Regions from separate parts of the Thermoanaerobacterium xylanolyticum LX-11 genome, predicted to be linked through region 1. Evidence: riboswitches for the same ligand, from Rfam matches in the RefSeq annotation. Region 1 holds a riboswitch; each other region holds the start of a gene.
The links. Region 1 has a riboswitch for fluoride ahead of crcB (fluoride efflux transporter CrcB). Riboswitches for the same ligand answer to the same signal wherever they lie in the genome.

Region 1 (20,121 bases):
CACTAAGCCCGACTTTCGTCCCTGCTCGAATTGTCTTTCTCGCAGTTAGGCTACCTTCTGCCTTTGCACTCTTTCGCGCGATTTCCTTCCGCGCTGAGGTAACCTTTGGACGCCTCCGTTACTTTTTAGGAGGCGACCGCCCCAGTCAAACTGCCCGCCTGTCAGTGTCCATATGCCGGTTTACGGCTCCTATGTTAGAATTTCGGTAATATCAGGGTGGTATCCCAACGTTGGCTCCATATAGGCTGGCGCCCATATTTCTCTGCCTCCCACCTATTCTGTACAGATATTACTAAAATTCAGTGACAAGCTGCAGTAAAGCTCCATGGGGTCTTTCTGTCCTGTCGCGGGTAACTCGCATCTTCACGAGTACTACAATTTCACCGGGTCCCCCTTCAAGACAGCGCCCAAGTCGTTACGCCTTTCGTGCAGGTCGGAACTTACCCGACAAGGAATTTCGCTACCTTAGGACCGTTATAGTTACGGCCGCCGTTTACTGGGGCTTAAGTTCAGAGCTTCTCCGGCACTCAACTCTATCTACTAAGAGTTTATGCTTTTGGCTATTCTTTCTTTTAACCATCTTCTTGCATTATGAGATTTTTTAATTGCTTTTCTCTCTTTTGGGCATCTTCTTTTGCTTTATATGCTTCATAGTAGATTAGTTCCCATTTATGCCCTTTTGTGTATTTGTTTAGTCCTTTATTATGAGCTTCTACTCTTTTCTTTATATTCTCTGAATAGCCTGTATATATGCCTCCATCTTCATTCTTTATTATATAGACATAATACATTTCTTTCACTCCTAATAGGTATAGTTGAGTGCCGGATGACCCTTCCCCTTAACCTTCCAGCACCGGGCAGGCGTCAGCTCCTATACTTCGTCTTTCGACTTAGCAGAAACCTGTGTTTTTGGTAAACAGTCGCTTGGGCCTCTTCTCTGCGGCCTTTCGGCACTCCTTCTCCCGAAGTTACGGAGTCTTTTTGCCGAGTTCCTTAATGAGGGTTCTCCCGCTCGTCTTTGGATTCTCTCCTCGCCTACCTGTGTCGGTTTATGGTACGGGCACCTTATCCTCGATAGCAACTTTTCTTGGCAGCCCCTTCGAAACTTCGCCTTTCGGCTCCCCTTCACAGCTCTTATGAGCTTTGGTACTTCACTCAAAGCTCTTTTCGTCGCTGCTTGGACGTGCTCTACCAACCGCACGCTTTTCTTATCTCGCTGCGTCCTTGCTTCTCTTTTGACGGATTTCGGTGGTACCGGATTTATTACCGGTTCTCCATCGCCTACGCTTTCGCCTCGGCTTAGGTCCCGACTTACCCTGGGCGGATTATCCTTCCCCAGGAATCCTTAGGCTTTCGACGGTAAGGTTTCTCGCCTTACTCTCGTTACTTATACCGGCATTCTCTCTACTGTACTGTCCAGATTCGCTTTCGCTTGTCCTTCGTCCTGTACAGTACGCTCCCCTACCATTCTTTCTTTAGAATCCGTAGCTTCGGTGGCATGTTTTAGCCCCGTTTATTTTCGGCGCGGGATTTCTCGACCAGTGAGCTATTACGCACTCTTTGAATGTATGGCTGCTTCTAAGCCAACATCCTGGTTGTCTTGGAAATCCTACTTCCTTTTCCACTTAACATGCTCTTTGGGACCTTAGCTGTCGGTCTGGGCTCTTTCCCTTTTGACCACGGATCTTATCACTCGTAGTCTGACTCCCAGGGTCTCAATATGGCATTCGGAGTTTGATAGGGTTCGGTAACCTCTTTGGCCCCTAGTCCATTCAGTGCTCTACCTCCATATTTCCTTCCCCCTGAGGCTAGCCCTAAAGCTATTTCGGGGAGAACCAGCTATCTCCGAGCTCGATTGGAATTTCTCCGCTACCCACAATTCATCCCATGACTTTTCAACGTCAACGTGGTTCGGGCCTCCACCAGATCTTACTCCGGCTTCACCCTGATCATGGGTAGGTCGCACGGTTTCGGGTCTATGATATGCAACTTTCGCCCTTTTAAGACTCGCTTTCGCTTCGGCTCCGCTTTCGCTTAACCTCGCTGCATATCTATAACTCGCCGGTCCGTTCTACAAAAAGTACGTGGTCGTCCGGCTCTCAACTGGACACGCTAGTTCTTTTTTCTTCTCTCTAACATGTTCAGTTGAGTGCCGGACTTCCACTGCTTGTGGACATATGGTTTCAGGTTCTCTTTCACTCCCCTCCCGGGGTTCTTTTCACCTTTCCCTCACGGTACTATGCGCTATCGGTCACTTAGGAGTATTTAGCCTTGGGAGATGGTCCTCCCGTCTTCCCACCGGGTTGCCTATCCTGTGGTACTCTGGATCCCACTCGGTATTTGAAGCTTTCGCCTACAGGGCTTTCACCTTCTTTGGCCTGCCTTCCCAGGTCTGTTCGGCTTCGCTTTTTTATACCTTCTTGTGGTCCTAAACCCCCGGCACTCAATTAGAACTGCTATTTCTCTATTTTTGCTTTTTTAACAATTCTAATTGAGTGCCGGGTTTGGGCTCTTTCCTTTTCGCTCGCCACTACTCAGGAAATCGACTTTTTCTTTCTTTTCCTCGCGCTACTTAGATGTTTCAGTTCACGCGGTGTCCCTTCCTCATGGCTATGTGTTCACCATGGGATGCTTAAGTATTACCTTAAGCGGGTTTCCCCATTCGGAGATCTCCGGATCTGCGTCTGCTTGCGACTCCCCGGAGCGTTTCGCCGCTTGCTGCGTCCTTCTTCGGCTCTAAGTGCCTGGGCATCCACCATACGCCCTTTCTAACTTGACCTATTGTTTCCTCGTTTTTCTTCGTTACCCATATTTGCATTGTGCAGTTTTCAAGGTTCACTTCTCTGAGGGCTTAAACCCTCAAAACTGAACAGTGAGATATCGTATTTATTTTATCGCTCACATAGGCTCCGTGTTCTATGTGTCTTCGATTCTTTTCGCTCGTTTCGCTAACGGCACTTAACGACGTCCTGTCGTAGTGCCTCTCGCGTGGTCCTTCACGCTCGCACGCTTCACTCGCTTCATTCATCGGACACATTTACGAACACTCCGCTATATGTTCGCTCTTAAAATAAATACTCTTTCTTTTCTTTATTGTAGGATTGCTCCTTAGAAAGGAGGTGATCCAGCCGCACCTTCCGATACGGCTACCTTGTTACGACTTCACCCCAATCATTTACCCCACCTTCGGCAGCTCCTTCCTTGCGGTTAGGTCACTGACTTCGGGTGTTGTAAACTCTCGTGGTGTGACGGGCGGTGTGTACAAGGCCCGGGAACGTATTCACCGCGGCATGCTGATCCGCGATTACTAGCAACTCCGTCTTCATGCAGGCGGGTTGCAGCCTGCAATCTGAACTGGGACCTGTTTTCTGGGATTCGCTCCGGATCGCTCCTTCGCTGCCCTCTGTTCAGGCCATTGTAGCACGTGTGTAGCCCAGGGCATAAAGGGCATGATGATTTGACGTCATCCCCGCCTTCCTCCGTGTTATCCACGGCAGTCTCGGTAGAGTCCCCGTCTTTACGCTGGTAACTACCAACAGGGGTTGCGCTCGTTGCGGGACTTAACCCAACATCTCACGACACGAGCTGACGACAACCATGCACCACCTGTCTCACAGCTCCTCTTTCGAGGCACTCCGGTATTTCTACCGGATTCTGTGGATGTCAAGCCCTGGTAAGGTTCTTCGCGTTGCTTCGAATTAAACCACATGCTCCGCTGCTTGTGCGGGCCCCCGTCAATTCCTTTGAGTTTCAACCTTGCGGCCGTACTCCCCAGGCGGGATACTTATTGCGTTAACTCCGGCACGGATTATACTAACCCACACCTAGTATCCATCGTTTACGGCGTGGACTACCAGGGTATCTAATCCTGTTTGCTCCCCACGCTTTCGCACCTCAGCGTCAGTTCAAGTCCAGAGAGCCGCTTTCGCCACTGGTATTCTTCCTGATCTCTACGCATTTCACCGCTACACCAGGAATTCCGCTCTCCTCTCCTTGACTCAAGCTATTTAGTTTCAGATGCATACCCTCGGTTGAGCCCAGGTTTTTCACATCTGACTTTTATAGCCGCCTACGTGCTCTTTACGCCCAGTAATTCCGGACAACGCTCGCCCCCTACGTATTACCGCGGCTGCTGGCACGTAGTTAGCCGGGGCTTTCGTATGGTACCGTCATTATCTTCCCATACTATTGAGCTTTACGACCCGAAGGCCTTCTTCGCTCACGCGGCGTCGCTGTGTCAGGGTTTCCCCCATTGCACAATATTCCCCACTGCTGCCTCCCGTAGGAGTCTGGACCGTGTCTCAGTTCCAGTGTGGCCGTTCACCCTCTCAGGCCGGCTACCCATCGTCGCCTTGGTGGGCTTTTACCCCGCCAACTAGCTAATGGGACGCGGACTCATCCTATAGCGGATTTCTCCTTTCTTCAAGCAATGATGCCATTACTTGACATTATCCGGTATTAGCACCCCTTTCGGGGTGTTATCCCAGTCTACAGGGTAGATTGTCCACGCGTTACTCACCCGTCCGCCGCTATCCGGCACTCAACTCCGCGTTTACTCTTATTTCTCTCTTTTTCTGCTTTCTTTTCTCTTTGCTGTCTTTTTTTCTGTAAGCGCTTAGTTGAGTGCCGGATCGCTCGACTTGCATGTGTTAGGCACGCCGCCAGCGTTCGTCCTGAGCCAGGATCAAACTCTCATGTTTATATCCTTTGCTCGCATATCTCACTGTTCGGTTTTCAAGGTTCATTTCCCTCGCCGCTTATCGCGACATCGTCTATATTACCACATTATCTTCTCTCTGTCAACTGCTTTCTATTTGGTATTTTGTGGTAAATAATTTTAGAATCAATATATATAGTCGAATAATCTGTGCCTTATTAATATACCACATTTATTATTTATATTGCAATGCTCCTATTGCCCAAATTACAGCCAATAATTCATTTTATATCTAATTATCTTATAAATGCTTTATTTTTTCTCGTTTTATGTTAATTTTATGTAAAATTTTTGAGGCATCAATAGATGCCTCAAATACTCATTTTTTATTTGAAAGTATATTTTGCACTTGCTGTGTAGCCTGCTGCTGTTGATTCAATTTGTTATTTGAATTTATATAATTCAACCTATTGTTTAGCATATTTACGTGTCTTTGCATATCTTGCTGCATCTGCTGAAACATCTGCTTAGCTGCTGGATCATCTGTCGCACTGGCAAACTGCGCGTACGTTCCAAGTGCAGACTGTGCTGCAGCAACAGCCTTTTCGATATCGCTTTTTACAGTCATCTTTGTAACCTCCTTAATAAAATATTACCTTTTTTATTATTTCTATTAAGGAGATTATTTACACTTATAATTATTTGGAAATTTATATTACACGATATACTGCAGCACAATAAGCAAAATCACTCCAGGTATGCCTAAAAAGCCTACAACTAAAGCTGTTATAGGATTTATGCCGACATATATTCCAAATGTCTTTCCAGCAATATTTATAAAAAATAAGACTAATGCTCCTACTACTCCATTTAAAATAAGCCTTATAAGAAATTTTCTCGGTACAACCAATAACCACCCAAGTATGTATAATAAAAAAAGTCCCACTACATATGCTATTATTATATTGTATTCAATGCTTAAATTCATAAAAATTCCCCCTTAATACATCCTATGATTATTATATTAAGAGGGGGACAAATTATGATATAAGCGAATTGAAATTATCAAAATTCACACCGTTTTCTTTAGCTTTTTTAAGTAAATAAGTATACTTCTTTCTCAATGACTCTATGTTGTAAATAGCTTGATCAATTAAGTCAGGATCTGTAACACTTTGAAAATACATTTCCGCATCTTTTAACTGTCTCATGGTGTTTTTCACTTCATCTATCAAAGCATCATTTTCATCATTTGTTTCTTCTTTTGTAGCTGATATCTCCCTAAAAATTTTATATAGCGTGCCCATATAATACCTCCTCATCCATATTATTGACAGTTATATGGATGAGTATACTTATTTGTTCACTTTTTGTATTTCTCTTATTATCTCCAGCGATTTCCCATCTACCTTATTTTGCTTGACCAATTTATAGATCACATCGATTGCTTCAATATGTGACACACCTTTTCTATAAGGTCTATCTTCTGTCAGTGCTTGGTATATATCGCAAACAGCCATAAGCCTTGAAATTCCATCAAGGTCTTCTCCAGTAAGTCCTTCTGGATACCCTGAGCCATCCAATTTCTCATGATGATTTGCAGCCCATTCAGCTATATCATCAATTCCTCCTATCTCACGTAGTATTATTTTAGTAAAGTATGTATGTGACTTTATCGTCATAAATTCTTTTTCGGTAAGCTTTCCTGGCTTGTCCAATATTTCATTTGGTATGGCCAACTTGCCCAAATCATGCAAAAGACCTGATATCTTAACCTTTTGAACTGTAATTTGATCGTATCCAGAAATTGTAGCTGCTTTATGAGCAATTTCAGAAATGCCTTTTGAATGGTTGTACGTAAAGTGGCTTTTGTTATCAATTATTTTTGAAAAAACTTCAGCGATATTCTCAAGAGCATCTATTCCGAGCACCATAATTTCATTTTTTATGTACGGTTTTAAGACATCAAACTGATTATAATTTTCATAATCCAGCCAAAACTTTTCTTGTTTCATTAGATCTTTAAACACACTTACCAATAGTGGATTAAACGCCTTTCCGGATTCTAAATCAAGCCATTTCTTTATGTTTTCCCTTGTATCGTACTCATTGAGTTTCTTGGATATAATGCTGTACCTTATGTCAAATTGATCTGCTAAATATATTATCTGTGCTTCTAAAGGAATGGAGTTTCCACTAAGATGGAAATACCCACTTCCATCCCAATTTTCATGATGATACTTGATGATTTCAGAAAACTCATCCCCTTTCGGCATTTCTTTTACAAATTCGCTTCCTTTTAACGAATGCTTCCATGTGCTATCATGGTTAATGTCCTCAACTATATCGCTTTTTCCTATATCGTGTAAAAAGGCAGAATAAAAGATCTTATATTCTTCGTCGTTTTTAACGCCAATATTTCGTGCCAGTCTTATGCCAACATAGGCAACTTTTCTCGCATGTCCAAAATTTCTTTTTTCCATCACATCTAATGATAGCGATAACGCTGAAAGCAATCTAAAATAGTCTAATATCAAAATCTCATACCTCCCTCCTTCTATACTTCTATAATACATTATTTAAAACAAACTTCCAATATAGTATCCTAAAAAAGCGCCAATAAGTCCAACAACGACAGTAACAGATGAATACAAAAATGCATGTATATAATGTTTTTTTCGAAAAAGATCTATTGTCTCATGAGAAAAGGTAGAATATGTAGTAAAAGCACCTATAAATCCTGTCATGATAAACAATTTTACATCATTATCAAATAGATGGATAAGCTTAGGACTTGATAAAAAACTTAATAATAAGGCACCTGTTACGTTTATGATAAATGTTTCTAATGGCACTACAAATTCCCTACTCTCTTTTATGTGTCTGGATATTTCATACCTTAATATTGCTCCCAAAACTCCTCCAAAGCCTACTAACAGCATATTTAGCATCAATTTTCTTCACGCCCTTTAATTATTTTTGCTGTCTTATCTCCTAACTCAAATCCCATAAAAGACATAATAAATCCTATAAGTATTGACAGAAGGACATACGTTACTGCAACTGCGATTCTCCCATTTCTCAGTAGATCCATAGTCTCTTTAGTGAACGTAGAAAATGTAGTGAAGGCACCTATAAATCCTGTCGTAATAGCAAGTCTTATATTGAAATTTATATTAAATTCTTCCAGGGTTAAATTTGAAATATAGCTCAGCAAAAATGACCCAAAAATATTTATAAAAAATGTCTCAATAGGAAATACAGTATGCAATATACTTTGATAATAAGTAGAAATTAAATATCTTAATATTGCCCCAAAAAAGCCGCCTACTCCTATATAGATGTATTCCATGAAAATCACCCTTCCATTTTCATTTTAAGTAATAAATATACTCCTATCAGGTAGTATACCCAATAGGAGCCATTAGCATCATCGCATTTAATGGTGAGCTCCTTCACCAGTCTTAATTATATTATAATCCAAACAAATTTTATGTCAAATTAATTTTCAGTAAACTTTAATTTACATTTCCCTTCTGCCTTCTAAAGCTCTGGACAGTGTTACAGAATCTGTGTATTCGAGGTCACCGCCTACTGGTACACCGTGTGCAATTCTTGTTACCTTTATTCCAAAAGGTTTTATCAGCTTTGCAATGTACATGGCAGTTGCCTCGCCTTCTATATCTGGATTTGTAGCTAATATTATTTCATTGATTTCAGCATCTTTTATCCTCTCCAACAGCTCTTTTATCTTTATATCCTCTGGCCCTATTCCATCCATAGGCGATATTGCACCGTGAAGTACATGGTATAATCCTCGATATTCCCTCGTCTTTTCCATCGCTACTACGTCTTTAGGATCGGAAACTACACATATGGTATGTGTATCCCTCGTCTCGTCACTGCATATACTGCAAAGCTCACTGTCAGTAAAGTTATAGCACTTTTTACAGTATCTTAAATTGTTCTTTGCTTCTAAAATAGCATTAGACAAATTGACAACATCATCTAAAGGCATATCTAAGATGTAAAACGCCAGTCTCTGAGCTGTCTTGCGTCCAATGCCGGGGAGTCTTGATAATTCATCAATAAGCCTTGACAATGACCTCGAATATACGTTCATTAATTAACTCACCTCAGAACAAGCCAGGTATGTTGAAACCTCCTGTTATTTTTCCCATCTCTTCTGCAATCATCTTTTCAGCACTTCTTAAAGCTTGATTTACTGCAGCCAATACAAGATCCTCCAGCATCTCTACATCGTCTTTGTCAACGACATCCGGATCGATCTTTATACTTATAAGTTCCTTTCTGCCATTTGCCACTACCTTTACAGCTCCACCGCCTGCAGACTCCTCAACCGTCTTGTTTTCAAGCTCCTCCTGCATTTTCTTCATTTGCTCCTGCATCTGCTGCGCTTGCTTTATCATGTTGTTCATGTTAAAACCGCCAGGAAATCCTCCTTTAGCCATCCAAATACCTCCTAATTAATTTTGTATTCTCTCTTATTTATATGCTAATTTTGACTTAGTAGTGATTAATCAATCTATTATTTCTACATCGCCAAAATATTTTTTTACTGCCTCAATTAACTGTTCATCTTCATTTTTTTCTTCTATAGCAAAAACTATGTTGTAATCATTACCTGTCAGTCTTTTAATAACATCTTTGATGTAATCTTTATTTTCGATTTTATTAAGTTCTTCTTTATAAAACACATGCTCCTTTGGATATTCTATCACAAAATTGCCATCTTTCAAATACGGTTTGCCTAAGCTTAAAAAAGAAAAAATCATCGGCCTGTCTTTCATTATCATACTTAACAGTTTTTTGAAAACTTCATTTACATTTATCTCAATGTTCTTATCTACTTTATCAACTATATCATCAGTTTTTTTCGCTTCTTTTTTTATCACTACATCATCAAAAACCCCTTCAGATTTTAAAGTTTTATCATTAGCGACAATATCCTTCTCTACAAACGGCATCATCTTACCGCTTTTAATCACATTCTCCAACTTATTTAGTCTATCTAATATGCTGTCTATATCAGGTGAGATTTCCGGATTTATAAGCTTAAGCAATGTTATCTCCAGCATTATTCTGGGAGATTGAGCATATCTTATTTTCCCCTGAAGATCTATCAATTTCTCTAACGCATTTGATAAAAACGCCATATCAAATAAAGATGCCTTCTCGATTACATCATTTATCTCTGTTTCTAATATCTCTTCTGACTCATCACCACATGTTTTGTATACAATCACATCTCTCAAAAAAGATAACAGAGCTTTCACCAAATTATTTACGTCTATGCCGTAAAGCATCAACTTATCTATCTGTTTTATGATTTCTTTTCCATCTCTATCGTTTAAACTATTCACTAAAGCAAACAACGTATCATCATTTACAGTGCCGAGTATATCGCACACATCATCATACGTTAAAACATCGCTGTATGAAGCACACTGCTCAAGTATGCTTATAGCATCCCTCATAGAACCATTTCCATGCTTGGCAATCAGTGCAATTGCTTTACCGTCTATATTTATTTGGCTGTCTTCAGCTATTTTCTTTATATTCTGTGAAATGACTTTCGATGATATCCTTTTAAAGTCAAACCTTTGACACCTTGACAAAATAGTTGCAGGTATCTTGTTTGGCTCAGTTGTAGCTAAAATAAATATCGCATGCTGTGGAGGCTCTTCAAGTGTTTTTAAAAGGGCATTAAAGGCACTGCCAGATAGCATATGGACTTCATCTATAATGTACACCTTGTACTTACATGAAGATGGAGCATATATGATGTTGTCCCTCAATTCTCTCACATCATCAACGCTGTTATTCGACGCCGCATCTATCTCTATTATGTCCATTAGAGAATTGTTATTAGCAGACTCGCATATCTGACATTTGTTGCAGGGCTCCCCATCTACGCTATTAGGACAATTAACAGCTTTTGCAAAAATCTTCGCAACACTTGTCTTGCCTGTACCTCTTGTACCGCAAAAAAGGTATGCATGTCCTATTCGTCCGCTTTTTATCTGATTTTTTAAAGTTCTGACAATATGATTTTGCCCCAAAACTTCACAAAAACTTTTGGGCCTATACTTTCTGTACAGTGATTGGTACATAAAAAAACACCTCATTTACTTAATTGTAACAAAAAAAAGGATACTTTTCTATATCCTTTTAGTTTGCTATTTCCGTTTCTATTTTAATCCTCTCCATCTTTTTTCTATCCCTCATGTAAATAGATATTACGCTGTCAACCACCCTCGGATTAAACTGTGTGCCTTTGTATTTCAACAATTCATTTACAGCCTCGTCAAAGGAAATACCTTTCCTATACGATCTATCAGATGTCATAGCGTCGAATGAATCCGCCACACACAGTATCGCAGCAATCAGCGGTATATTGTCGTCATTAAGCCCAAACGGATATCCTTTCCCATCATATCTTTCGTGGTGCTTTTCAATTCCATCTATTATATCCTTAGATAGTCCAATTGGTTCTAATATTTTTCTGGATATTTTTGGATGTTGTTTTATTTTGTCGTACTCCTCACTTGTAAGTTTTCCAGGTTTGGTAAGTATACTGTCAGCCACTCCTATCTTTCCTATATCATGCAGCAAACCAGCAATTCTTATCTTTTCTATCTCATCTTTTGGCAGTCCCATGCTTTCGGCTATAATTGCAGCGTACTTCGAAACTCTAAGCGAATGCCCTTTAGTATACTTATCCTTTGCCTCAACAGCATGAGCCAAAGCATCGATGGTCCTAAAGTACCAATTCCTCATGTCGTCATATAGATTTGCATTTTCTATGGCAACAGACACACTATCAGCAACAGATCTCAACAAGCTTATATCATTGGCAAGCCTTGAAGTTGTTAATATGTTTAAGATTCCCACAGCCTTATCTTTAGATATGAGTGGAACAGCTATTACGTTTTTTACATTTAATTCTTTCAATCGCAAAAGCAAATTATCATCTATCGGGAATTTATTAGGATCCAAAACAGTAATTTCTTTTGAAACAAGAAGCTTAACATTTTCATCCGACGACAACGACAACTCTTTTAAAAGAGGCATGTCTCTCAATTCCCCTGCTGCTACCATAAGCTCTAATCTTCCTGACTCATTTATTGTCCTTATGGTACAAAGTGGTGAAGAAAGTATGGTGGATATTTTCTCAGCAATAGAATATAGAACATCTCGAGGTTCTAAATTTTTAGTCAGCAATTGCGTCACATTTCCTATAGCCAGAATCTGCCTATTTCTCTCCATTATCTCTTTTTTCGCATTATTGTAATCAGTTATATCCCTCGACAAACCTTGAATTCCCACTATCTCATTTTCATTGTTCTTTATTACCTTAGCTCTCGTTTCTGTAAGAAGTATTGAACCATCTCTTTTTTTGAATTTTATTTCCGCCATGCTTATTCTACCATTCATCAGATCTTCCATGATCTTCTTATCGTCGTCATGAACGAATTCTGTGATTTTTCTGCCTGTCATCTCGTCTGGCATGTAATCTAAATATCTTACTGATCTATTATTAATAAACTCTATATTGTATTCACCATCAGTAAACCAAAGAATATCTGAAATATTGTCTACCAGTGTCCTATACCTTGATTCCGATTTCTCAAGTTCGTTTGTCACAGCTTCCATCTGCTCATAAGACGCCTCAAGCTCTGCATAGTAATCTTGCAATTCATTGTTTTTCTTTAAAAGCTCCTGAGATTCCCTTTTTAACTCTTCATAAGTTGACTTTAGCTTATGTGACATTTCTCTAAAACTTCTTGATAACTCTACAAATTCTTCTGAAACATCTATATCAATATTATAATCGTATTCACCATCTATTATACGTTTAACGCCTTTATTCAACTTTTCTATTGGATATGACAAGTGCTTTGACTCTGTCATTGCTATAAAAGCCGAAATAAACAATATCAAAAAAGAAGCAAATATGTTATTGCCTATGCCTTTTACTATGTGGACAAACGAAAGTAGATATACAAAGACTGAAACTCCGAATATTATGACAAACAAACGATTGCGATAACTTCTAAACATAAATACCTCCCTAAGCAGTAAAAGTCACTATTAGTATAGTCGACAATGCCCAAAAAAACTTTACACAAATTTTAAATATCTGAATATTTTTTGATATAATATTTTTTGTGTATGTATTAAAATTTTTTAGTAAAAGATAATAAAAATAAAAAGGCCGCACACCCGACTCTGTCATGTTACCATAAGCGTTACATAAGCAGTTAACTCCACTCAAGCACTCCCCCGGCACATGAAAGTATTTGCTTACCGTTGCTTCCTTCCAGACCTGGCGGGGTTCACAAATTTCCATTGCGGAGGACTTGAATATCATAATCACTTACTTATGCCAGCCTTACAGTAATCATGCCTCGGCTCGGGAATTCGACCCTGCTATAGCGGATTGCAGGTTACAGGGCACCGCTACCTCCCCATCTAGTACGGCCATGTAAGTCTTTTTTAACTTACAACATTATTTTGTGCAATGCAAGACCTATTATACATCGTCTATATGTAAAAATCAACACATGGATTGAAATTTTTAATGGATGTTATGGATTAAGATGGGAATTACATTTAATGGCGGAGAGAGAGGGATTCGAACCCTCGGTACCCGTTTTGAGGGTACACACGATTTCCAGTCGTGCGCCTTAGACCAGCTCAGCCATCTCTCCATGATATTTCCATGGCGGAGAGAGTGAGATTCGAACTCACGAGGCGGGAATCCGCCCACTCGCTTTCGAGGCGAGCGCTTTCGACCACTCAGCCATCTCTCCAGATCACCTTAGTCTACTAAAAAAATCATTTATCAATTTTTTGCACTCATCTTCCATGATGCCAAAATAAACTTCTGCTTTTTTATTTAAAAGATCATATACAGTACCTGCAGCACCGTTATCACGACTCTCTGCGCCTACATACACTCTTTTTATCCGAGACTCTATTATTGCACCTGCACACATTGGACATGGCTCTAATGTGACATAGAGCGATGCACCATTAAGCCTCCAATCGCCAATGCTTTTGCAAGCATCCTTTATAGCATTGATTTCAGCGTGCTGCGTCGCATCTTTTTCTGTTTCTTTTAGATTGTAGCCTCTGCCAATAATGATGCCATCTTTAACTACAACTGCACCAACCGGCATCTCTCCAAGTTTAAAGCTTATAATAGCCTCATCTATAGCAGCCTTCATAAACTCGTTGTACATCTTAATCACACAAATGGTGCGCCCGAGAGGACTCGAACCTCCGGCACACGGTTTAGGAAACCGTTGCTCTATCCTGCTGAGCTACGGGCGCATGATTTATATTATATATAAATTTTCAAATTTGTCAATATCATAGTGGTGCGCCCGACAGGATTCGAACCCGTGGCCTTTTGATTCGTAGTCCCAATTAGGCCACTTTTTTCGAATATCGTTTATTTCCCTTTAGTGCCTCTAACGCGCACCATTTCAACGTTTCGTTCACTTATATCATTATACAATATATGTTGAAATTAATCAAGTTTTTTCAGTTCGCAACAGAGATTTCGCAATAAAATTCCAGCAAAAAATTTATCTTTACAAGAATTTTTATATTTTACATCTAGTTGAATATATGGTAATAGTAAATCCATTTAGATGCTAAAAAAGTTGCACTTTCCCCTTACCCCATGAATTTAATAATGAATTTCCAGTTTTGTTTCAAATTATGTCTTCACAAACAGTGGATTACTCCATCCAGTTTCTATGATAAATATCTCATCTTTTATATCTTCAATAATATCTATTTGAAGCATATGCTTTTCCCTAAAATTTCTTATACACCTATATTCTAACTTATATCTGCCTTTTTGTCTGTATAGTTTTCTGATATCATTATATTATTTTTACGTAATCAATTTTATCTTTAAAAATATCTCTATTTCCTAAAATCCTAAACATTATTTCAATTTTATTTTTCGCATTAAATTTTTTGTAAATATGATAAATGTGGTTTTTAACAGTATTCTTTTTTATGTGTAAAATATTAGCAATTTGATTGTTTTTATAGCCTTTAAATATATAAAAAAGTATCTCCATTTCTCTTTTTGTTAAATTTATGCTATCTACGTACTTGGCTAATTTTTTAAATTTTAATTCATTCCACATATAAAATCCCTTGCTGAATACTGCTCTAATTGCTTTAAACAACTCAGTTTGTTCAGCATTTTCAAAAATATACCCATTTATATTTGTTCCCAAGGCAGTATATAAGTACAAACAATCAATATATGAATCGAGTAGGAGGCGGTGACTAACCGCCGTCCTCTCACACCACCGTACGTACCGTTCGGTATACGGCGGTTCATTAAGATTTAATGTACGATTAGATACCTTTTTGATAAACTTCTATAACCTATGTCTTCGAAGTATTTATTTGTAAGAGTCATATTGAGTATTTGGCTATTGGATATTCTCCAGTAGCCTTTCCTCGTATTGGCGTATGCCCAGGCTTTTTGTTTTTCTACTCCTAATTTTATCAGATTGTCATACTTTGTTTTTGTCTTCTTCCATTGCTTCCATATACATGCTCTTAGTCTACGCCTTATCCATTCGTCAAGAGCTTTCATTATTCCTTTCGCATCTGCTAATCCAAAATAGTTAACCCATCCTGTCGTTATCTGATTCAATCTACGTATTCTGTATTCCATGCTTATTCCCTTGTTTCGATTGGTTATTTCTCTTACTTTTTCCTTAAACCTTTTGATGGATTTTTCATGAATCCTTATTCTTACTTCGTTTTCTTTTGTATAAAACGAAAATCCTAAGAATTTTCTTTTCCATGGTCTATCTACAGCACTTTTTGTTTCATTGACTTTTAGTTTTAATTTGGTTTCTATGAATTTCTTTATGCTTTTCATTACTCTGTTTCCTGCTGACCTGCTTTTTACGTATATGTTGCAATCATCTGCATATCGACAGAATTTATGTCCTCTTCTTTCTAGTTCTTTGTCTAGTTCATCTAACATTATGTTTGCTAGTAGCGGACTTAATGGCCCTCCTTGTGGTGTCCCTTCTTCTGTTGCTACTTTGATTCCATTTATCATTACTCCTGATTCTAAGTATCTTCGTATTAGCTTCAGTACTCGTTTGTCTCCTATCCGCTTTTCTAATTTGGACATTAGTATGTCGTGGTTTACTCTGTCAAAGAACTTTTCTAAGTCTATATCTACTACCCATGTGCATCCTTCGTTTATATATACTTCTGCGGCTATTACTGCGTCTTTTGCACTGCGTCTAGGTCTGAAACCATAACTGTTATCAGAGAATGTATGGTCGTATATTCCACTTAGTATTTGGGCTATTGCTTGTTGTATTAGTCTGTCTAGTACTGTAGGTATCCCTAGTAGTCTTGTTCCTCCATCTGGTTTTGGTATTTCTACTCTCAACACTGGTTGTGGTTTATATTTTCCTTCCAGTAATTGTTGCTTTATGGTCGGCCAGTTTTCTTTGAGATACGGTAGAAGTTCATCTACTTCCATCCCATCGACTCCATGGCTTCCTTTATTTGCAACTACTCGTTTGTATGCTTCTTTCATGTTTTCTCGGTCTAGTATCATTTCAAGCATATTACTGGTGTATCTTTGTACATTGTTTCTTCTATCTTTTGACGCCGATGATATACTATGCACTTCCGCTCTCTCTTGAAATTCCATTTCTTGATTGAGCGGATAGCCTCTTTGTTGAGTTGTCTGCAGTCTCTGCATATCTTTCGAGTTCATAAGATTTCCAAAACCTCCTAATGTTCGGTCCTTCCTTATCTATTCATGACTAGATAAGTACTATGACCTCTGCTGACTTCTCAAGGTTCAGCCATACATCACTGCATGGGTTGTCATTTCAGAGTTCACTTTAATGACTTATCCTTGAGACCTCCCCGGGTAAGAACGATAACCTTCATCTCGTCTATCTGCCAGATTTACTGTATGGGGTTCGGGTAGTGTTGGACTTCGTTTTGTTCAGCAAACTCGTCCGCCCCAATTCAGCCTCTTATCTGGTTCGTATTCCTCAGACCGAGATTTTGCCTACCGCTTCCTTCAGATTCCACCTCACGATGGACACCCTTGCGGTTCAGCTAGTGGTTCCCACTACCAAGCCCACAGCGGACTTTCACCGCCAAGTTATCGCCCATGCCGGGCGCACTGAAAATAGCAATATTATTTTGCTATTCATCTTTTTACTTTTTATATACCGAAATTGTTCAAGACAATAATTATATGAACTGCTATCACAAATAATTATTATATCCGGATAATAAATAGTACTTATATCCGCAATTTTTTTTGCATTAGCTATTACATTCATACCTAAATCTTTTTCAATTAAACTTGTTAATGCCTGTCTCTCTAATGAATATAAGCCCAAAACCATTATATTTATCATGTCGGCACATCCTTTTTATACCAATGTAATATACTAAATTGCATATAAATAATAATATTCCATTTTGTGCAGAATCTCTGATCGCAATTTATCTTAACTTTGTTACATAAGTTCTCTGTTGTCACTATATCAAATGAATCCTATATAAAATTTACTCGAACATGCAGATCAATTATTATTGAACATCAATTCTATCTCCTTTGAAGTTTTAGGTTTTGATATATAATAACCTTGTATCTTATCACAACCCCATTCTTTTAACATACCAAGTTGTTCTTTTGTTTCTACACCTTCCGCTATAACTTCATAGTTCATTTCTTTTGAAATATGCAAAATACCTTTGATCAAAGTTTTCACTTTATTTTCATTAATCCTGTCAATAAGACTCTTATCTATTTTGATAGTACTTATAGGAAACTCTATCATGTTTATCAATGAAGAATATCCTACTCCAAAATCATCTAATGAAATCTTTATTCCTCTTCTCAACAATTCTTTTATTTTATTTATCTCTTGTTTATTAATATTCAATATTTGAGTTTCAGTAAACTCCATTCCAACAAGATTTAATGCTGTATTGTATTTACTAATAAGTTGTTCAAATTTAAATAAAAAATCATCCTCTTTAAGTTGAAGAGGAGAAACATTAATGTTAACTTTAAGTGCAATTCCTCTATTTTGCCAATAATTTATCTGTTTAAAAACATCTTCAATAACCAAAATGCCAAATTCTTTAATGAAACCACTTTCTTCAATAACCGCAATGAATTGGGACGGAGAGATATCTCCATATTTCTTATTTTTCCATCTTACAAGAGCTTCAACTTCTTCCATTCTATTTTCTTTCAAATTATAAATAGGCTGAAATAAAAGGTAAAATTCATTGTTTAACATTGCTTTTTTGATATCTACGATCATCCCGGTTTTTTTTAGTGTATTATCCTCTGTAACTTTATCAAAAACGATATATTTTGATTTTCCTAGCATTTTAGCTTTAAGCATTGCAACATTTGCTTTTCTTATTATATCATCAATATGTTCTCCCGACTTTGGTATATAAATTCCAGCGTTTACTGTTGTCAAAATATCTTTACCTTCAACTTTAAAAAAATAATTAAACTTTTGTGTAACATCTTCTACAATATTTATTGTTTTGTCAAAATTACTGTGAAAAACAACAATGAACTCATCGCCATCGAATTTAAAAATCTTTCCACTTTCTTTTACTGTTTCAGTCAGTACCTTACTTATTTTAACTGATACTTTATTACCAAAAAGATGTCCATAAGAATTATTTATGTATGTTAAATTATCAAAATCAAAAAGAACAAATATAAACTTATTAGCATCTTGTTTATAATAATCATAGAGAAAATATCTATTAGGGAGATTAGTTAAATAATCATAATAATATTTATCATTAGATTTTACTTCCATATGGTACAACAGTTCATCCTTTCTTACTGATTTAAACTCATAATAAATGAAGTTTAATCAATCAAGCACAAAATACTTCGAATAAAACCTTAAATTATACTAACGATAGAACCATCTATCGACCATAAAAATAATATAATTATGCAGTGCAATCAAATTGTAACCGCACTGCTTAATCAGACTAAAATATAAATAATTTATTTTGTATATATATAAGCATTTTTATATTTCCGTAATTTAAATATAGGTGTAATACGACTCATGGACTCTGAATGACCTAAAAATATATATCCTCCATCTAAAAGAGCTTCATAAAAATAATTTGCCACTTGTCTACGAGATATATCATCAAAGTAAATAAGAACATTCCTGCAAAAAATCACATCAAAGTTCCTCATTTTTTGCATTTCTGTTTTATCAATCAAATTCAACTGAAAAAATGCAATATTCTTTTTGAGCTTTGGTATTACCTCATAATACTGATCATTATGGTAAAAATAACGCTTTTTATACTCTTCAGGTACTACCCGGAGAGATCTTTCTAAATATAGTCCTCGTTCGGCTTTTTTTAAAACATCTGTATTTAAATCTGTTGCATAAATTTCCCATTTAATGCCATGTATATATTCAAGTACTTCTTCTAATATTATTGCCAAAGTATACGGTTCTTCACCTGTAGAACAACCCGCAGACCAAATTTTAATTTCTTTGTCATTTTCTTTCTTTTTTCTTTCAACAATTTCAGGTAAGATTTCTTCGGCAAAACATTTTAATTGATAATATTCTCTAAAAAAATAAGTTTCATTTACTGTCAAAATGTTAACTAATTCTTGAAGACCACGTCCAGTATTATCAAACTTTAGCCATGAAAAATAACTTTTAAAATCTTCATGTCCAGTAAGTTCTATCTGATTTAGAACTCTGTTCTTTACATAATACATCTTTTGATCTTCAAAATATATTCCTGTTTTTTTATATATAAACTCTCTTAACTTAATAAATTCTTCAAATGTCACTAGTTCACCTCATTATAATAATTCAAATTCTTTAACGCAATTTCTGTTATATACTTAAAAAATGGACTTGAAAAACGACTTAAAGTTCGTTTTATTATATTTTTATCTTCTTTGCTTTTTCCAATCTTACCTAAATATTCAACTGCTACAGCTACAACATTCTCTACTTTGTTATGTTCTATAACTTCTCTTAATATCATAGCAACATTTCTAAATTGTTCTTTTCTAAAAGTATTTTCAATTGTTAAACTAATATTTTTCTCAAAATCTGAAAATATCTTTTTAAAAATTTTAAGAGCCGAATTACTATTTGCTGCCAATAATTCTCTCCCAGCATCTCTAAGAAAAGCATCATTACTTTCAAGTAATTCCACAACAAGATTAGCAAAATTTTCGTCTCTTATTTCTGCAATAGATTCAAAAATCAGCTTTTCTAATTTTTTACTTTCTTCTGTTAAAAGCCTATTCATAAGCATTTTTAAACTAAATGTATTACTACAATTATTCATGTTTTTATCATTTTTTCTTAATATAGTCAACTTAT
Region 2 (5,740 bases), 570 kb from region 1:
GTTTTTAGGAGGCGTTGGAAGCGTTTTTTTGACATTTTTAGCCGGAGCAGAAGTTGATCCAATAGTCTTAAAGTCAAAGTTTAAAGAGAGCATCACAATAGGGCTTTTAGCTCTTATATTTCCTTTTGCAGGAGCTTTTGCTTTTACGCATTTTGTTGCAGATTGGACTCTTAAAGCTTCTGAAATTGCTGGCATTGCTCTTTCAACAACTTCTGTTGCAGTTGTGTATGCTGTAATGGTGGAAAGTGGACTTAATGAAACGGAACTTGGGAAAATTATTTTAGCTGCTTGTTTTATCAATGATCTTGGTACAGTTTTAGTGCTTGGGATACTTTTTGCAAACTATAACAAGTGGATGTTGTTATTTGTAGTTATTACAGTAGTAGTAGCTGTATTTATGCCCTCTGCTACAAAAAAATTCTTTGCAGTATATGGCAATAAAGTAGGGCAATTAGAAATAAAATATCTATTTTTCTTTCTATTTTTAACAGGTGGATTAGCCTCTATGGCAAATAGTGAAGCTGTTCTTCCGGCATATATACTTGGATTAATGGTATCAGGTTTTTTTGTAAAAGAAAAGAATTTATTATTCCGTATGAGATCAATAGCATTTGCTATTTTTACACCTTTTTACTTTATAAAAGCGGGATTATACGTCTCTCTTCATGGTGTAATAGTAAATATTCTTTTGATTGTTATATTACTTTTAATTAAAATTGCAACAAAATATATAGCGGTAAAACCAACTACTATGGTATTTAAATTTTCAAAACAAGAAGGAATGTATACAACTCTTCTAATGTCTACAGGTCTTACTTTTGGAACAATATCAGCAATGTTTGGATTAACTCATAAAATAATAACAAGTAATCAGTACACTATTCTTGTTACTGTAGTTATTTTAAGTGCAATTGTACCTACATTAATTGCAGAAAAATTTTACAGACCGCAAGATTATGATATAGAAAGGAAGATTTAGAATGTTTAAAAAAATTTTACTTGCGTATGATGGGTCGGAATATGCAAATAAAGCATATGAATTTGTTTTAGAATTAGCGCAAATAAATAATAGTGAAGCATATTTGATATCGGTTGCTAATATTCCGGAATTTGTAAATTCAAAAGACGAAGTAGATGAGGCTTTAAATTCAGCAAAATTATATTATGGGAAGATACTTGGAAATGCAAGGAAATTGGCTAATGAAAAAGGGATAAAAGTATTTACAGAAGTGATAACAGGTCATCCTGTGGATTCAGTAATCCGCTTTGCAGAAAAACATGGATGTGACTTGATAGTTGTGGGTGAAAAAGGTAATAGCGGTGTAAAAAGGTATATTATTGGAAACGTTGCAGAAAACATAGCAAGGCATGCAAAATGTTCTGTTCTTATTGTAAAATAATATGTAGTGGCTATATAAAATTTGAAATTCAGGTATGTCAATACCTGAATTTCAAATTTACAATATGGATGTAATCCAATGAAGGAGCGATATAGTAGTATGAGGAAAAAATTAGATGAAATATTTGAAAAAGTAGAAAGTATATCAAAAGATATAAGTGTTGAAGCAATAGAAGATGCTATATCAGATATTAAAGATAAATTTAGCAGTAATGTCTTTTATCTTGTAGTGTTAGGACAATTTAAAAGAGGAAAATCGACATTCACCAATTATATATTGGGAATTGATATGCTTCCTACAGGAGTCGTTCCCTTAACATCTGTTATAACAAAAGTTCAATATAGTATTGAAGTATGGGCAAAAGTACTGTACGAAGATGGTAGGATTGATAATATTGATGTAAAAGAATTGGATTTATACTGCACAGAGAAGAACAATCCTAAAAACATAAAAAAAGTCAAAGAGATACATATAGGATATCCTTTTGAGTTTGTAAGCAATGATGTAGTAATTATAGACACACCTGGTATTGGATCGGTATACAAGCATAATACAGATGTCGCATATGGTTATATAAATAAAGCTGATGCTGTGATTTTTTTACTTTCGGTGGATCCTCCTATAAGTGAATTGGAAAAAGAGTTTTTGTCTCAAATATCAGAGAATGTCAACAAGATATTTTTTGTTTTAAACAAAATTGACTATGTAAGTGAAATAGAATTAGATGAGATAATTAAATTTAATGAAAATATTATAAAAGAAATTACGAAGCATGATAATATTATTATATATCCAATTTCTGCTAAATTGGCGTTAGAAGGCAAAATTTCGAAAGATAATGAAGCAATTGAAAAGAGTAGAGCAAAAAAGCTTGAAGTTGACTTACAAAATTTTCTAATGACAGAAAAAGAAAAAGTATTGCTTGAAAGTTATGCTAAAAATATTGATCGGATCATTTCAATGTGCCAAACTTTTATTGAAAGCAGCATAAAATTAAAACAAATTCCTTTAGAACATTTAGAATCTAATATAAAAGCCTTTGAAAACTTTATTAGAAAAGTTGAGAAAAATAAAAATGAAATATATTTATTATTTCAAGGCGACATGAAAAATATTTTACAAAATTTTGATGAGAAAGTCGAGGAATATAAACAATATTTAAGCTTGAGAGTTTCAGAAAGAACAAAAGAACATTATAACAGCATTTTAAAATTAAGTAGAATTGATCAGAAACGAGAACTTGAGGAATATGTTGAAAAAACAATAGTAGAAGAATTTGAAATAATAAAAATGGAAATTGAAAGGGATATTGAGAAACAGTATAATGTGGCATTATCAAATTATTTTTCAAGGATTAATGAAGTCATTGATGAAATAAAATCTGTGGCAAATGAGTTGTTTGGTATAGATTTAGAATATTTTAAGTGCAGAGATGGAATTACATCAGAAAGTAAATTTACGTACAAAATAGGATATGATGTAGATGCATTGGAAATCGATCCGGTAATTTTTACTTATTTCTTGCCCAAAAAAATTGCTGGCAAGATTATATTAAATGGTATTGTAAGCAGGATTCATGTAGATATTGATAGAAATTTAGGCCGTATAAGATATGATTTGTTAAGAAGAATTGAAGAAAGTTTTAGTGAATTTGAAAAGGATATGAATTCAAAATTGCAATCTATGTTTGAAACGGTTAAAAAACTTCTTGCTAAAACAAAAACTAATTATGAACTTGACAAAGATAGCTTTCAAAAAGAAAAAGATTTGTATCTAAATATGTTGAAAAATATTTACGAATTGAAAAGCAAATTAAATGATATAATTGCCAAAAATTAGGCAATCATCCTAAAAAGATATTGACTTCTACAATTAATTTGTTTAAACTATAGTTAGAAAATTATAGTTAAAAGTAAATAATTTTATTAGGTGATGAAGCTCACCTTAATTGCTAATTTTAGCTGATGGCTTCTATATAAGTATAGGAGTTATCAGCTTTTATTATTATAAATTTAAAATTATCTAAAGGAGGATACATATTATGCCACGAATTACTTCAGTAAAAGCAAGGGAAATTTTAGATTCAAGAGGGAATCCTACAGTAGAAGTTGACGTTATATTGGAAAATGGTATTATAGGAAGGGCAGCCGTTCCTTCTGGAGCTTCTACAGGTACAAAAGAAGCCGTAGAATTAAGGGAAAATGACAAAAAGAGATATCATGGCAAAGGTGTTAAAAATGTAGTTGACAATGTCAACAACATTATTGCAAAAGAGATTACTGATATGGATGTATTTGAACAAAGAAAAATAGATCATTTGCTTATTTCATTAGATGGCACAAAAAACAAGTCAAAGCTTGGTGCGAATGCAATTTTAGGTGTATCGTTGGCAGTGGCTAAGGCAGCATCGAATTATTTAAATATACCGCTTTTTAAGTATATTGGAGGCACAAATTCGTACGAACTGCCGATGCCAATGATGAATATATTAAATGGAGGAAAACATGCAGACAATACTGTTGATGTCCAGGAGTTTATGATTGTTCCTATTGGTGCAGATAGTTTTTCGACTGCATTGAGAATGTGCTCAGAAGTTTATCAAACTTTAAAAAATGTTTTAAAAAGCAGGGGCTTTAGCACATCTGTAGGTGATGAAGGTGGGTTTGCTCCGAATCTTTCGACAAATGAAGATGCATTGAAACTTTTAATCGAGGCAATAGAAAAAACAGATTACAGACCAGGAGAAGATGTAGCTATAGCGATTGACCCTGCTGCGTCTGAGTTTTATATTGATGGAAAATATGTATTTGAAGGTGAAAAAGTAAGTCGTACATCAAGTGAGTTGATTGATCTCTATTCAGAATGGATTAATAAATATCCTATTGTGTCCATTGAAGATGGACTTGCAGAGGATGATTGGGATGGATGGGCATTGCTTACGTCTCAGCTTGGTGGCAAGATTCAATTAGTAGGTGATGATATTTTTGTTACAAATCCAGAGATATTTAAAGAGGGTATAGAGAAAAATATTGCCAATTCTATTTTAATTAAGTTGAATCAAATAGGCACTTTATCAGAGACATTGGATACAATACAAATGGCTCAGAAAGCTAACTATACTACTGTTATTTCCCACCGCTCAGGTGAAACAGAAGATACAACAATGGCAGATGTAGCAGTAGCAGTAAATGCTGGACAGATAAAAAGCGGTGCTCCATGTAGGACTGAAAGAATAGCTAAGTACAATCAGCTTTTAAGGATTGAAGAGTTATTGGGAGATAGCGCTGTATTTAAAGGAAAAGATATATTTTATAATTTAAGGAAATAACTATAGAGTTTAGAAAGGATGGCTAACAGCATCATTAATTAATGACTGTTGTTAGCCATTTTGGTCTAATTTATTAATTAAAATAATTAGCGAGAAGAGCAATAAAAAAAGGACCACAGCAAAAAGGATTTGATATGATGAAAATTGATGATAAAGATAAAAAAGTGGCAATTAGTGTTATACTTCTACTTGGTATAGTTAGTGCATTTGGAGATATAACTTATGAAGGTGCAAGAAGTGTGTATGGTCCATATTTGAAGTTGTTAGGTGCAAATGCACTAATCGTTGGCATTGTTACGGGTATTGGTGAATTTTTGGCGTCTGCTATTAGAATACCAGTAGGATATGCTATAGATAAGACATCAAAACCATGGCTTTGGACGATATTAGGATATGGAATGCTTATTTCTGTACCTCTTTTAGCTATTACAGGTAAATGGCCAATAGCAGCGCTGTTAATAATATTGGAGCGAACCGGAAAAGCAATAAGAAGTCCAGGAAAAGATACTATTTTATCACATGTAAGTAAAAAAATAGGAACTGGATTAGGTTTTGGATTACATGAGTTGCTTGATCAAATTGGTGGTATTATAGGACCTTTGATTTTTACTTTTGTTATATCTTTTGCTGGTAGTTATAAGACGGGCTTTATTTTGATGTGGATTCCAGCAATACTTACTGTTATATTTGTAATATACGCTCGAAGCAAAGTCACTAATCCTGCAGAATTGGAGAAAAATACAAAAAATGCATCTAAAAATGTAGATTTGTTGAATAAAAACTTTTCAAGGCAGTATTTATATTACATGCTTTTTATATTTTTTGCAATGCTCGGATTTGCTAATTATCCGATTATTTCATATCATTTTTTGAGTCATAAAGTGTTAAGCCAAGATGCTATTCCACTTTTGTACGCATTAGCAATGGCGGTAGATGGAGTAAGTGCAGTATTCATTGGAAAATTTTATGACAAGAAAGGTTTTTTGTCGTTAGCAGTGCTTCCAATATCGAC
Region 3 (5,709 bases), 570 kb from region 1:
TGTTAAAATAATTATATATTTATTGAAGTTTGATGTCAATAATATGAAGGACACTTTTCGCTAATTCTTATATTGACAATTGTTTGTTTATGAATAGCTTAAAATAATCCAATTTGTGGCTTTTATTTAGTATGTTTTGCAATTATAATTGAATTTAGAGGTGAAAGAAATGTATGATGTAATTATTGTTGGTGGAGGACCTGCAGGATCTACATTAGGAAGAAAGCTGTCTAAAGAAGGATATAAGGTATTGTTGATAGAAAAGCATGTTTTTCCGAGGTACAAAGCCTGCGGTGGCGGAATAACTAAAAGGTGTTACAAATTATTAGATATTGATATAAGCCAATGCGTAGAAGATATTACAAATGAAATCATTTTTAGATTTCCTAATGATAGAACAATAGCTTTGCAGACTGGTGAGCCCATAATATACCAAGTAGATAGGACTAAATTTGATAAATATTTAATAGATAAAGCAGCTTATCATGGGTGTGAAATATATGATGGTGAATTATTTTATGACTTTTATCAGCATGATAAGGGACTTGTCGTTGTGACAGACAGGGGTGAATATGAGACAAAGGTTTTAGTAGGTGCAGATGGAATAAACAGCAATGTGGCACATAAAGCAAACTTAATAAATGGCAAAAAAGGCATAGCACTTGAAGGTGAAGTATACGTGGATAATAGCTTAATCGATGGATTAAAAGGGAAAGTTGTGGTAGATTTCAATGCAATAAGATATGGGTATGGATGGGTATTCCCCAAAGGTGACAGATTGTCTATTGGTGTCGGGACTTTTTTAAACAAAGTTTCAGACATAAAAGAAATGCTATCTAAAATGATAGAGGAAAATGTGGACGGAAATATAAAAGACTGCAAAATTTACGGGCATCAGTTGTCGTTTCCTGATGGGAGCGATGGTGTATTTAACAACGATAAAATAATATTGATTGGAGATGCTACAAGGCTTGCTGATCCATTTACAGGCGAAGGAATATACAATGCTTTGCTTACTGCAGACATATCATTTGATGTTCTAAAAAAGCATTTCAGTGGAGAATGTGGATTGGATGAATACACTATTAGACTCAATAGAGAAGTTGTGCCAGATGTTGGTTGGGCATATAGATTAGCGCAATTTACTTACAATAACATGGATTTCATAGAAAAATCAGTAAGATATTTTCCTAATGTGCTATCATACTTTGTAGATATAATGATGGGTGATAATACATATAAGAATTTTAAATTAAAAGTTCCAATGTATTCACTGCGGGTAATGACTTCTAAGACGAAAATTAAAGTAGAAAAAAACGTGTCATGAAGTAATTGACTTTAAACTGTAGTTAAATTAAACTATTTATAGGTGATACCCCTTATGAGTATATGAAAGGAGAATTTAAATATGGGTTTGTTTGGTTCAAAAGGTGAGACTACAACGATTGATGTGAGAGGCATGTCATGCAACCATTGCAAAATGACTGTAGAGAAAGCATTAAAAGGTCTTGATGGAGTGTCAAAAGCGACAGTAGACTTGGATAAGGCCAATGCAACTGTAACATACGATCCTAAAAAAGTTACTATAGATGACATGAAAAAAGCGATTATTGACGCAGGATATGAAGCTTAATATTTTTATTTATGCTTAACCGCTAATGCGGTTATTTTTTATATTTAATGTATAATAAGTTTAAAAATGTTATTTACAAAAGGCTTTTTTTGCTATATAATTATTACATAAAATCCAATCGGAATAGTATAATTTAAAGGAGAGGATATAATGGCAAAGATTGCAAAAAACCTTACGGATTTAATAGGCAATACGCCGCTATTGGAATTATCAAACTACAATAAAGAAAATAATCTTGAAGCAAGGCTTATAGCAAAATTAGAGTACTTTAATCCATTAAGCAGCGTAAAGGACAGAATCGGATATGCTATGATTAAAGATGCAGAAGAAAAGGGGCTTATAAACAAAGACACTGTTATTATTGAGCCAACCAGTGGCAATACAGGAATAGCGCTGGCTTTTGTTGCAGCGGCTAAGAAATACAGATTAATATTGACTATGCCTGAGACTATGAGCATTGAAAGAAGAAATTTGCTTAAAGCGCTTGGTGCTGAAATAGTTTTGACTCCAGGGGCGGAAGGCATGTCTGGAGCTGTAAAAAAGGCTGAGGAGCTGGCAAAGCAGTACGGAAATGCATTTATACCGCAACAGTTCAAAAACCCTGTCAATCCAGAAATACATAGAAAGACAACAGCAGAAGAAATATGGAGAGACACTGATGGCAATGTGGATATATTTGTTGCAGGCATTGGCACAGGTGGGACAATTACAGGCGTTGGTGAGGTTTTAAAATCAAGGAAACCTGATGTAAAGATTGTAGCAGTTGAGCCTGCTGATTCTCCAGTTCTATCTGGTGGAAGACCTGGTCCACATAAGATACAAGGTATAGGCGCGGGATTTGTACCTGATGTCTTGAATAGAGAAATCATTGATGAGATATACCAGGTTAAGAATAATGAGGCATTTGAGACGTCAAGAGCATTGGCAAAATCTGAAGGATTATTAGTTGGAATATCATCAGGTGCAGCCGCATTTGCAGCGACTCAGATTGCAAAGAGGCCAGAAAATAAAGGCAAGACGATAGTCGTATTGCTTCCCGATACAGGTGAAAGATACCTGTCAACAACACTGTATCAAGATTAATGAAAGGATAGTATATTGATCAAAAAAGTTCTTCCATATTGATGAATAAAATGATATAATATACTTGACAATAAAAGAAGAGGATGAAGCTCCCTCATTTAATTTGCTGAAAAGCTGATGGCTTCTACAAATAATGTAGATAGCTATCGGCTTTTTATATTATTTTGCTACTTTAATTAGTTCAGGAGGTGTAACAAATGGCGTTTCAAAGTATATTGTTTATAAATGCTGAAGATATTACAAACGTTGATTTATTAAATGAACCAGTATTTTTTAAAGATTTGAACATTGATCAAATAATAGATGCAATAACATTCGGTAGAAACGAATATAACCTTAAACCGTTTTTTTATAAATCGCCTATTAACAAAGAAACAATCGTATATCGCCAAGAAATAATGAAAGAATTAGAAAACAATTCGCTTTTTATGTCTGTAAAATCTTTTTCTGAAAAATTTCAGCATATGAGGGAAGCTTTAAAAAAGATTGATAAGATTTATTATAAATATCAAAAGGAAAGATGGTTTTTAGATGCAGTTAATTTATATGTTGATGCTGTAGTTTCTTTTGCTAATGATTTAACACATATAGATTTAAATTCTACTGGCTTTATTGCATTTCGAGAATACATTTTAAATTATGTTAATAGTAATTCTTTTGTATCTTTGAATGAAGCGACAAAAAAACTTGAAGAGGACTTATCATCTGTAAAGTACAGCATACTCATAAGAGGAAACAGTATAAAAGTAAGCAAATACGAATCAGAGATAAATTATAGTAACATTGTGGAAGAAACCTTTAAAAAGTTTAAAGAAGGAGAGGTAAAAGATTATAGGAAGAAGTTTTCAGAGTACGATGATATGAATCACGTGGAAGCAAAAATTTTAGATTTGGTAGCCCAACTTTATAAAAAAATATTTGAGGAGCTTGATGATTACTGCATTAAAAATAGCCATTTTATAGATGATAAAATCGGTACATTTGAACGTGAGGTACAGTTTTACATGTCATATTTGGAATTTATTTCAAAGTTTAAAGATGTAGGATTGAAATTTTGTTATCCACAGGTTGAAAGCCAATCAAAAGAAGTTTTTGACTATGGGTGCTTTGATTTGGCATTAGCTAATAAACTTATTTCTAATAAATCGACAGTCGTCACAAACGATTTTTACTTAAGTGGCAATGAGAGAATCTTTGTTGTATCTGGGCCTAATCAAGGTGGTAAAACGACATTTGCCAGGACATTTGGACAAGTTCATTATCTTGCCAGCATTGGATGCCCTGTTCCAGGATATAAAGCGCGGCTATTTTTATATGACAATATCTTTACACACTTTGAAAGAGAAGAAAATGTAAATGAACTCCACGGAAAATTAGAAGATGAATTGATTAGGATTTATGATATTCTCTCAAAAGCTACGTCAGATAGCATTGTTATACTGAATGAAATATTTACTTCTACTACTCTGGAAGATGCTATTTTTCTCAGCAAAAAGGTAATGGATAGAATTATAGATCTGGATTTGCTTTGTGTTTGGGTTACATTTATAGATGAATTATCCACTTATAACGAAAAGACTGTAAGTGTAGTTAGTACGGTCGTACCTGATAATCCATCGCTTAGAACCTATAAGGTTGTAAGAAAGCCTGCTGATGGTTTGTCTTATGCCATTACAATTGCGGAAAAATACAGACTTACCTATGAGCATATTAAGGAGCGTGTAAACAGATGAAGACATTTTTGCTGTACAAAAATCGCGATTTTGATATGAAACAGGAATTGCCATGGAATGAACAAATATTGGTACAGGATTTGGGATTGAATGCGGTTTTTGATGCTATGGCACAAGGTGATGAGTTTTTGTACGATGTAGCTTATAAAGTCATTCTAACAAGTATAAATGATGTAAATGAGATAATTTATCGTCAGGATATTCTCAAAGATTGTCTAAAATATCCCTCTATAATAAGAAGCATTTATGACATTGCGGTAGAAACATTGGAAAATGAGAAAAAAAATTTTTGGAGCATTTTTAGCAGCTATCCATCGTCAATTTTGCATAGCTCAATTGAGCTTATGTACATGTATGTTGATATGCTTATTAAATTGAGAAAGATTGCGGAAGAACATTTTCACAAATTTGAATCAGAAGGTTTTAAATCATTATTTTCAATGCTACAAAAAGAATTAAATGATGAGTACATTGAAACTGTAAAAACACATTTAAAAGAATTGAAATTTGAAAATGGAGTATTGATAAGTGCGGAATTGGGAAAAGGTAATAAAGGGATTAATTACATTCTCAGAAGGCCTAATGAAATCAAACAGAGTTTAATTGAAAAGATTTTTTCCAAAAAGGCTTCGGCTTTTACTTTTTACATTGCCGATCGGGATGAAAGTGGCATGAAGGCTTTATCAGAATTAAAAGATAGAGGCATAAATCTTGCAGCAAATGCTTTAGCGCAGTCTGCAGATCACATTAATGGCTTTTTTAAAATGCTTAAAACAGAATTAGCCTTTTATGTAGGATGCATTAATCTGTATGAAGAACTTACTAAAATAGGTGAACCTATATGCTTTCCTGTGCCTTTATCTGCAGAGAATAGAAGACACTCTTATTCGGGTTTATATGATATAAGCTTGTCTCTGACGATGAAAAAGAAAGTAGTGTCAAATGATTTGAATGCTGACAGAAAAGATCTTTTCGTCATAACAGGTGCTAACCAAGGGGGAAAAACGACATTTTTAAGAAGCATTGGCCTGGCGCAGTTAATGATGCAGTCTGGCATGTTTGTGGGAGCAGAGAAATTTTCATCAAATATATGTATTGGATTATTTACACATTTTAAAAGAGAAGAAGATGAAGAAATGAACAGCGGTAAATTAGACGAAGAATTAAGCAGGATGAGTGATATTGTTGATAATATAAAGCAAAATTCCATGATACTTTTTAATGAATCATTTGCAGCTACAAATGAAAGGGAAGGCTCAG

Region 2: another riboswitch for fluoride. It lies ahead of eno (phosphopyruvate hydratase); the one in region 1 lies ahead of crcB (fluoride efflux transporter CrcB).
Region 3: another riboswitch for fluoride. It lies ahead of THEXY_RS03095 (MutS-related protein); the one in region 1 lies ahead of crcB (fluoride efflux transporter CrcB).

Annotation. Positions count from the first base shown of each region.
Region 1 covers NC_015555.1:44,781-64,901, reverse strand. Annotated here, with positions in the region: rRNA gene THEXY_RS00310 (23S ribosomal RNA) at 1-2,779, opposite strand, end outside; rRNA gene THEXY_RS00305 (16S ribosomal RNA) at 3,113-4,700, opposite strand; gene THEXY_RS00300 (DUF1657 domain-containing protein) at 5,037-5,285, opposite strand; gene THEXY_RS00295 (pro-sigmaK processing inhibitor BofA family protein) at 5,373-5,645, opposite strand; gene THEXY_RS00290 (DUF2508 family protein) at 5,698-5,964, opposite strand; gene THEXY_RS00285 (HD-GYP domain-containing protein) at 6,013-7,194, opposite strand; gene crcB (fluoride efflux transporter CrcB) at 7,237-7,608, opposite strand; gene crcB (fluoride efflux transporter CrcB) at 7,608-8,009, opposite strand; fluoride riboswitch at 8,066-8,126, opposite strand; gene recR (recombination mediator RecR) at 8,181-8,780, opposite strand; gene THEXY_RS00265 (YbaB/EbfC family nucleoid-associated protein) at 8,794-9,129, opposite strand; gene dnaX (DNA polymerase III subunit gamma/tau) at 9,199-10,791, opposite strand; gene THEXY_RS00255 (HD domain-containing phosphohydrolase) at 10,850-12,742, opposite strand; RNA gene ffs (signal recognition particle sRNA large type) at 12,897-13,162, opposite strand; tRNA gene THEXY_RS00250 (tRNA-Ser) at 13,299-13,392, opposite strand; tRNA gene THEXY_RS00245 (tRNA-Ser) at 13,405-13,494, opposite strand; gene THEXY_RS00240 (nucleoside deaminase) at 13,498-13,926, opposite strand; tRNA gene THEXY_RS00235 (tRNA-Arg) at 13,941-14,017, opposite strand; gene THEXY_RS00230 (response regulator transcription factor) at 14,578-14,850, opposite strand; gene ltrA (group II intron reverse transcriptase/maturase) at 15,057-16,463, opposite strand; gene THEXY_RS00220 (hypothetical protein) at 16,852-17,124, opposite strand; gene THEXY_RS00215 (putative bifunctional diguanylate cyclase/phosphodiesterase) at 17,293-18,561, opposite strand; gene THEXY_RS00210 (CheR family methyltransferase) at 18,759-19,577, opposite strand; gene THEXY_RS00205 (hypothetical protein) at 19,577-20,121, opposite strand, start outside; gene THEXY_RS00200 (protein-glutamate methylesterase/protein-glutamine glutaminase) at 20,121-20,121, opposite strand, start outside.
Region 2 covers NC_015555.1:624,589-630,328, forward strand. Annotated here, with positions in the region: gene THEXY_RS03105 (cation:proton antiporter) at 1-979, shown strand, start outside; gene THEXY_RS03110 (universal stress protein) at 981-1,400, shown strand; gene THEXY_RS03115 (dynamin family protein) at 1,500-3,239, shown strand; fluoride riboswitch at 3,320-3,381, shown strand; gene eno (phosphopyruvate hydratase) at 3,442-4,728, shown strand; gene THEXY_RS03125 (MFS transporter) at 4,863-5,740, shown strand, end outside.
Region 3 covers NC_015555.1:618,180-623,888, forward strand. Annotated here, with positions in the region: gene THEXY_RS03080 (geranylgeranyl reductase family protein) at 170-1,327, shown strand; gene THEXY_RS03085 (copper ion binding protein) at 1,409-1,633, shown strand; gene cysK (cysteine synthase A) at 1,784-2,716, shown strand; fluoride riboswitch at 2,787-2,850, shown strand; gene THEXY_RS03095 (MutS-related protein) at 2,914-4,449, shown strand; gene THEXY_RS03100 (MutS-related protein) at 4,446-5,709, shown strand, end outside.